One region of the Mycobacterium senriense genome, then DNA from elsewhere that is predicted to be linked to it. Evidence: predicted binding sites of a transcription regulator. Region 1 holds the regulator's gene; the other holds the start of a gene.
The links. The regulator LexA, encoded in region 1, represses DNA repair genes until DNA is damaged. The targets are predictions, from matches to a motif close to CGAACANNTGTTCG.
Positions count from the first base shown of each region.

Region 2: the regulator LexA is predicted to act here: its motif matches at 2,518-2,531, upstream of MTY59_RS02735 (error-prone DNA polymerase).

Region 1 is NZ_AP024828.1:5,520,156-5,524,577, reverse strand. It holds gene MTY59_RS25780 (sunset domain-containing protein) at 313-2,511, shown strand; gene lexA (transcriptional repressor LexA) at 2,529-3,227, opposite strand; gene MTY59_RS25770 (LysM peptidoglycan-binding domain-containing protein) at 3,520-4,014, shown strand; gene nrdR (transcriptional regulator NrdR) at 4,164-4,422, shown strand, end outside.
Region 2 is NZ_AP024828.1:564,680-569,101, reverse strand. It holds gene otsB (trehalose-phosphatase) at 1-1,007, opposite strand, end outside; gene MTY59_RS02740 (wax ester/triacylglycerol synthase domain-containing protein) at 1,048-2,376, opposite strand; gene MTY59_RS02735 (error-prone DNA polymerase) at 2,546-4,422, shown strand, end outside.

The DNA.
Region 1 (4,422 bases):
CGCGTTCCCGCCGCCTTTCGGTGCGTTATCCGCAACACCGCGCGAACGTTGCCGCAGTGGGTCGCGATTGGGCCGTGGGCAGGCATCATTTCGACATCGGTGTGGTATCCGTTTTTGTAAAATTCGTGATTTGACTTCGCATTTCTTGTTGGCTGGAGCAAAGTTGTGCGAGCCCGGCGATAAGGCCGATCGTGCGTGGGTCGATTTTCCGCGCAAGAACCGCTCACTCGCCGGTTATGCAGGTAAGGGCATAGCCGCAGATAGAGCCATATCCGCCGGCTGGGAGGCTTGGTGAAGGTGCAGAGAGGTCACATGCGCAACCTGATCGGGAGCGCGCTGGTCAGCTTGACGACCACAGCACTGGCCGCCGTGTTGCTGGCCCCCACCGCGGTAGCGAGTCCGATTGGTGACGCCGAGGCGGCGATGATGGCCGCATGGGACAAGGCCGGCGGCGACACCTCACCGCTGGGCGCCCGCAAGGGCGATGTGTACCCCGTCGGGGACGGTTTCGTCCTGGACTTCGACGGCGGCAAGATGTTCTTCACCCCGGCCACCGGGGCCAAATTCGCCTACGGGCCCGTATTGGACAAGTACGAGCAGCTCGGCGGGCCGGCCGGCAGCGATCTGGGCTTCCCGGCCATCAACGAGGTGCCCGGTTTGTCCGGCCCGGACAGCCGGGTGATCACGTTCTCGGCCAGCGACAAGCCGGTGATCTTCTGGACGCCCGAGCACGGCCCGTTCGTGGTGCGCGGCGCCCTGAACACCGCATGGGACAAGCTGGGCAGCTCGGGCGGCGTTCTCGGCGTGCCGGTGGGTGACGAGACCTACAACGGCGAGGTGTCCTCGCAGAAGTTCAGCGGCGGGCAGGTCTCGTGGAACCGGCAGACGAAGCAGTTCACCACCGAACCGCCCGCGCTGGCCGACCAGTTGAAGGGCCTGCAGGTGGCGATCGATCCCACCGCCGCGATCAACACGGCCTGGCGCGCGGCCGGCGGACCCACGGGACCCTTGGGCGCCAAGCAGGGCGGGCAATATCCCGTCGGCGGTGACGGAATCGCCCAGAACTTCGCCGGTGGCAAGGTCTTCTTCACCCCGGCCACCGGCGCAAACGCCGTCGAGAGCGACATTCTCGCCAAATACGAGTCGCTGGGCGGACCTGTCGGCAGCGACTTGGGATTCCCCACCACCAACGAAACCGACGGCGGCATCGGTCCTTCCAGCCGCATCGTCACCTTCTCGGCGGCCGACAAGCCGGTCATCTTCTGGACGTCCGACCGCGGCGCGTTCGTCGTGCGCGGGGCGATGAAGGCCGCGTGGGACAAGCTGCGCGCCCCCGCCGGCAAACTCGGCGCACCCGTCGGTGACCAGGCCGTCAACGGCGACGTGATTTCGCAGCAGTTCACCGGCGGCAAGATCTCGTGGAACCGCGCGAAGAACACGTTCAGCACGGAACCGGCCAACCTGGCGCCGCTGCTGTCCGGGCTGCAGGTGTCCGGTCAGAACCAGCCGAGCAATTCGGCCATGCCGGCGCACCCGAACAAGTTCACCTGGCACTGGTGGTGGCTGATGGTCGCCATTCCGGTGCTCGCGTCGCTCGTGCTGCTGGTGTGGATGCTGTTCGGCCGGCGCCGGCCCGAGCACGAGGATGGCGCGCACTACGCGCCCGACCACCGCGGCGACTTCGCCTACGACGCCGACGAACGCTGGGGACACGACGAATCCGACCACGACGCCGAGGCGTACGCACTCAGCCCGCCGCGCCAACCCGAACCCGAACCCGGCGCCGGGCGGGTCAGCTGGCAACGCCAGGTTCCCGCCGAAAGCGACTACGGGTTCACCGACGATGACCCCGACGCCGTCGACACCGACTCCATCCCAGTGGTCTCCGACGAGATGCTGTCGGAGGCAGAGTATTCCGACGCCGGAGCCGACTACACCGACTACACCGACGCCGTTCCCGACGTCGCAGAACCCGAGACGGCGGACGACGCCGCCTACGTCGACGCCGAGGACCCTGACGCCGGCTACGCCGAAGAGGTGGATTCGGAGGACGAGTATCCCGACGTCGCCGTTCCGCACACCCCGCCGGACAGCGACGCCGTGAGCGGCGCCCTGGAAGCCGCAGAGCCCGAGGACGAATACGCCGACCTCGCGGCGCCGGAGCCGGACGTCGAGCCCGCGGCGGACACACCGGCGGCAGCGGACGTGGCAGAGGCGGCCGTCGTCGCGGGCGCGGTCGCGGCCGGGACGCAGGCACGAGGCGGTCGCCACGCCGCCGCGGACGCCGCGGACGCGTCGGAGAACGGCCTGGCGGGCCCGGACGGGCGACCCACGATCCACCTGCCGCTCGACGACCCGTACCAGGCGCCCGACGGATACCCGATCAAGGCGAGCGCGCGCTACGGCCTGTATTACACGCCGGGCAGCGACCTGTACAAGGACACGCTCGCCGAAATCTGGCTGTCGAGTGAAGAAGTCGCTCAGGCCAACGGATTCACCCGGGCCGACTGACTCGGCCTGCTGTCGGGTCAGACCTTGCGGATGACCGTGACGACCTTGCCCAGCACGCTCGCGTCGTTGCCGGGGATGGGATCGAACGCCGGATTATGCGGCATCAGCCACACCTGACCGCCGGCGCGTTTGAACGTCTTGACGGTGGCCTCTCCGTCCAGCATCGCCGCGACGATGTCGCCGTTGTCCGCGACGTTCTGCTGACGCACCACCACCCAGTCGCCGTCACAGATCGCGGCCTCGACCATCGAGTCGCCGACCACCCTGAGCAGGAAAAGCGTTCCCTCGCCGACCAATTCGCGCGGCAGGGGAAAGACGTCTTCGACGGCCTCTTCGGCGAGGATGGGCCCACCGGCCGCGATGCGCCCGAGCACCGGGACGAACGTGGGCTCCGGCAGGGCGTCCGAGCCGGCCACCTCGGTGGCGGGCACCGTCACGTCGTCGTCGGCCCCGCGGACATCGACGGCCCGCGGGCGGTTGGGGTCGCGGCGCAGAAATCCCTTGCGCTCCAGGGTGCGCAGCTGATGCGCGACCGACGACGTCGACGTCAGACCTACGGCATCGCCGATCTCTCGGATGCTCGGCGGGTAGCCGCGGCTGGTGACCGAGGCGCGGATGACATTCAGAATGGTGCGCTGCCGTTCGGTCAGCGAGGAGGCCACGGAGTGCAGCCGACCGTCGGGGCCGGCCGATGAGATGTCGTTGCTGTCGCCCATGGCAATGAATGTAGCCGCACCGCGAACCAGAATCAAACATGTGTTCGAGTAGCGTGTCGCGCCGCCCGATCGCCCCCGGGATAGGCCCAAAGTCGGGTGAATCACAAATGTGTAACTCTTCGGGATACCGGGTATTTGTGCCTCATGACAGTGGTAGGGGCCGACGAACTTGTCGGTGGTGTGATCTAGCGTTTGCTCGTGCGACACGCTTCGCTCAAATGTTCGGTTTTCGAACATACAAGCGATTAGAGTCGAACACACGAGCGAGAGTTAGTTGACCGGAGGAACGAAGATGACAGTCATCCACACGCCTGCGCCGCGTACCAGCAGTCTTCGGCGCCCGATCAACGGACCCGTCCAGGGCGTTCGCTACGGGCGCGACGGCCTGGCCAGGTCCCGCAGGCCCGCGCCGGCACGGCCGGCGGGTGCGCCGACGCGCTATTACGGCACCGGGGTGGCAATGTCGGTCGCCCCGCACCGCAGGCGCGCCACCACCTGGGCGTCCACCATCGGGTTGGCGCTGGCCGCCGGGGCGATCACGCTGTGGCTGGGTCTCGTCGCGAACGTCGGTCAGGCACTCAACGGCGACTCCACCAGCTCCGCGGCCCACGTTCCGGACCGGCTCGCCGTCGTCCGCGTGGATGCGGGGGAGTCGCTTCAGGACTTTGCCCACCGGGTGGCGCCCGACGCGCCGAGCACCCAGGTCGCCGACCGGATCCGCGAACTCAACGATCTGCACTCGCCCAACCTGATGGCGGGCCAGACCCTGATCGCGCCGGTCGGCTGACAACCGTTGTGCGAGCACGACTCTGGACCGACGGACCCCGGCCGCCAGTGGTGTGTCCGTACGCCCGGCGGCTCCATTAGCCGTGCAGGTCAGCGCGCGGGTACGCTCAAAGTCCAGCGGTACCTTGTCGGCGCGATGAAGGAGCGGTCATGCACTGTCCGTTCTGCCGCCATCCCGACTCCCGGGTGATCGACTCGCGCGAAACCGATGAAGGGCAGGCCATCCGGCGCCGCCGATCCTGTCCCGAGTGCGGACGGCGTTTCACCACCGTGGAGACCGCGGTCCTGGCGGTGGTCAAGCGCAGTGGCGTCACCGAACCGTTCAGCAGGGAGAAGGTCATCAGTGGCGTCCGCCGGGCCTGCCAGGGTCGTCAGGTCGACGACGATGCGCTGAACCTGCTGGCCCAGC
Region 2 (4,422 bases), 840 kb from region 1:
GCGTCCTCGTCGGTGATGTCGTCGCCGAGGTAGACCGGTGTCAGCGGACCCGATCCGGCCTCGTGCAGGTGATCGATCACCCAGCGCAGCGTTTTCCCCTTGTCCCAGTCCAGGTCCGGGCGCAGCTCGATGACCTCGCGGCCGGTGGTGACCCGAAGCTCGTCGCGGCGTCCCGCGGCGCGCACCGCCGCCAGCACCTCACCGACGCGGTCGCGTTCGGCGTTGCGGTAGTGCACGGCCACCCCGAATCGCTTGTGTTCCACCACGACACCGGGAATCGTGCCGAGCCGGTCGCGCAGCTGGCCGGCCGCCTGCTCGAGCACCGGGATGGCGGCGGCCGCGTCGTCGTTCTGGTGGTGGGTGCCGTCGGGCGCGGTCAGCTCGAAACCGTGACTGCCCGCATACCAGATACCGTGCACCCCAACGCGTTTCGTCACATCGGCGAGATCGCGGCCGGACAGCACCGCGACCGGGCATCGCGCGGCCAGCCTGTCCAGCGCCGCGGTGGCCCCGGCGACGGGCCGCGCCGCGTCCGGGTCGTCGACGATGTCCGAGAGGGTGCCGTCGAAGTCGAAGAACACGGCCGGTCGCCGGTCGGCGAGACCATCGGCGGTGCCGGTCAGGGCCTGCAGGGCATCGGGCAGCTGCGACATCCGGCGGTCGCCTGTGCGCACGGTGACGTCGCGAAGGTCGGTCACCACCGCATCGGCCCCCGCCTCGCGCACTCTGTCGTCATGCCCGGCCGGGTCGACAGCGATCACCAGCGCGAACCCCGCGGCGCGTGCGGCCTCGATGCCCGCGGCGTCCCGGGCGACCACGACGCAGCGGCCCGGGCGCACCCGCAGCCTGTTGGCGGCCTGTACCGGGCCGTCCGCCGAGACGACGGCGGTGCCCACCCCGGTCTCGCGAAGTCGGGCGGCCAGCGGGGAGCCCAGCGCGCCGTCGTCGTCGAACAGCACCGCGTCATGGCGGCGCGGATCGATGATGACCGGCCCCAACTTGCCCATGCCCAACCTTCTCACGGTGGTCGGGCGCCGGCAGAACGGGTCAGCGTCGCGCGTGCCCCGGCGCCGACGGGTGCGTCGGCGGCACGGGGCGCGCCACCGGGCGCGCGGGACGCTTGCGGTTGAACAGCAGTACGGAATCGTCGCCCAGGGCCACCAGCCGCGCCATGCCCAGCTCGATGCCGGCGGCCAGCTGCTTGACGTCGAAGGCGTCGCCGTGTTCGGCGGTGATGCCGAAGACCAGTTCATCGCCGTAGCTCAGCACCGCGACGCCGGTGTGCAGCGCCGCGGCCGTCGGGGGGATCGGCAGCAGCCGTTCCAGCGTCTGGCCCATCACCCGCAGCCGCCGGCGCGGCCCGGGCACGTTGGTGGCCAACGTGACGATGGCGCGCTGCGGAAGGCGGGAGAGCAACTGTAAGACGTTGCTGCGCAACGCCGTCGGCAGGAAACCGATCGCCGATTCCACGATGCCGGGCGGCTGGGCGGTCAGTCTGGCCTTCCACCTGGCATGCACCGTCTGCAACCGCCGCACCGGGTCGTCGTGTTCGACGGGCAGGTGCGAGAGCATCGCCGAGCGGACCGGCATCGGGATCAGGGTGCGCAGCGAGTCCGCCCGCGGCTCCTCGCCGCGGCCGAGCAGCGCCGTGCGGAACCCCTCGGTGATGGCGGCGAGCGCGACGTCGTTGGCGCTGACGCCGAACTTGCGACAGACGCTGTCGACGTCGGCGATCGGGACGCGCACCGTGCTGTAGCGCCGCGAGGCGGTGACCGCGTCGGTGCGCACGGTCGGCCACAGCGCGCCGACCAGGGCGCCGGCGGCGGACGAAGCCCGCCACACCGCGTCGACCCAGCCCGGCTTGCCCACGGCTGGCGGCGAAACCGGTTTGGCCGCAGCGCCGTTGGCGAAGGTGTCTGCGTCGGCGTCGTCGCAGAGGCTGCTGATCAGGCGCGCGGCCGAGTTGCCGTCGAGCAGGCCGTGATGGGTCTTCATCAGGATCGCCCACCGGTTGCCCTTCAGGCCCTCGATGACCCAGCACTCCCACGGGGGGCGGTCCAGGTCGAGGGGCCGCTCCAGGGCGTAGGCGATGGCCCGGGACAGCTCGGCCTCGTCGCCGGGGCGGGGGATGGCCACCCGGCGCACGTGGTGGGCCAGGTCGAAGTCCGGGCAGTCGATCCACTCCTGGTTCAGCGGATGCGCCCGCAGCAGCTGCGTGCATCGCGTGATCGGCTGGATGCGTTCGGCCAGAAGGCTTTTGAGCCGTTCATAGTCGGGTACGGTGCCGTCGACGATGGCCACCGCGCCGATCGCCAGGCTCGCGTGCCGGTCCGGATCGTGGGCTTGAAGGAACGCCGTGTCCAGTGTCTGTGCCATGCCGGCCCCCGCTGTAGTCCGCTTTTTGAACTTGTACCAGTGTCTGTGGAGCTCGCGATCCGCGGTAGTGCCGCAGCGTTAAGACCTTGTTTAAGAGTTGAAGATCTGTTTAACAACGGTTGTACCGAGCCGCGATTTAATCGAACATCTGTTCGATATACTCGGATCCGTGGGCTGGTTCAACGGGCCGCCGAGCTGGGCGGAAATGGAGCGGGTGCTCGACAGCAAGCCGCGCCATGCCGGGGAGTCGGCGGGCCCGGAGCAGGAGGGCCCCCTGTCGCGCCGGCGCGCGACGTACCAGCCGCCGGGCGACGGCCGGGCGTCCCGCTCGTCGGTCGCTTATGCCGAGCTGCATGCGCATTCGGCGTTCAGCTTCCTGGACGGGGCGAGCACGCCCGAGGAGCTGGTCGAGGAGGCGGCCCGGCTGGACCTGCGCGCCCTGGCGCTCACCGACCACGACGGCCTGTACGGGGCAGTGCGGTTCGCCGAGGCGGCGGCCGAGCTCGACATGCGCACCGTGTTCGGCGCCGAGCTGTCGCTGGGCGCGGGTGCGCGCACCGAGCAGCCGGATCCGCCCGGCCCGCACCTGCTGGTGCTGGCCCGCGGCGCGGAGGGGTACCGGCGGCTGTCGCGGCAACTGGCCGCGGCGCATCTGGCCGGCGGCGAGAAGGGCAAGCCCCGCTACGATGTCGACGCGCTGACCGAGGCCGCCGGCGGGCACTGGCACATTCTGACGGGCTGTCGCAAAGGGCATGTCCGCCAAGCGCTTTCCGACGGCGGTCCGGCGGCCGCGGAGCGGGCGCTGGCCGACCTGGTGGACCGGTTCGGAGCGCATCGGGTCAGCATCGAGCTGACCCATCACGGTCAGCCGCTCGACGACGAACGCAACGCGGCGCTGGCCGCGCTGGCCCCCCGCTTCGGGGTCGGCGTCGTCGCCACCACCGGCGCGCATTTCGCGGGGCCGTCGCGACGCCGGCTGGCCATGGCGATGGGCGCCATCCGGGCGCGTCAGTCGCTGGATTCGGCCGCCGGGTGGCTGGCCCCGCTGGGCGGTTCGCACCTGCGCTCGGGTGAGGAGATGGCCCGGCTGTTCGGGCAGCGGCCCGACGTGGTGACCGCGGCCGCCGAGCTGGGCGAGCAGTGCGCGTTCGGGCTGGCGCTCATCGCGCCGCAGCTGCCGCCGTTCGATGTGCCCGCCGGGCACACCGAGGACAGCTGGCTGCGCCAGTTGACCATGGCCGGGGCGCGCGACCGCTACGGGTCGGCCGAGCACGCACCGCGCGCGTATGCCCAGATCGAGCACGAGCTGAAAGTCATTGCCCACCTGACGTTTCCGGGCTACTTCCTGGTGGTGCACGACATCGCCCGGTTCTGCCGGGACAACAACATCCTGTGCCAGGGCCGGGGATCGGCCGCCAACTCCGCGGTCTGCTACGCCCTGGGCGTCACCGCCGTCGACCCGGTGGCCAACGAGCTGCTGTTCGAGCGTTTTCTGTCGCCGGCCCGCGACGGGCCGCCCGACATCGACATGGATATCGAGTCCGATCAGCGGGAAAAGGTCATCCAGTACGTCTACGACAAATACGGCCGCGACTACGCCGCCCAGGTCGCCAACGTCATCACCTACCGGGGAAAGATCGCGGTGCGCGACATGGCCCGCGCCCTGGGCTTCTCGCAGGGCCAGCAGGACGCGTGGAGCAAGCAGATCAGCCACTGGAACGGGCTTGGCCCCAATTCAAATGACCCAGCGCCCGATGTCGAGGGCATCCCCGAACCGGTGGTCGATCTGGCGAACCAGATCCGGAACCTGCCACGGCACATGGGAATTCATTCCGGCGGCATGGTGATCTGTGACCGCCCGATCGCCGACGTGTGCCCGGTGGAGTGGGCGCGCATGGAGAACCGCAGCGTCCTGCAGTGGGACAAAGACGACTGCGCGGCAATCGGATTGGTGAAGTTCGACCTGCTGGGGCTGGGAATGCTGTCGGCGCTGCACTACGCCATCGACCTGGTAGCCGAGCACAAGGGGATCGAGGTGGACCTGGC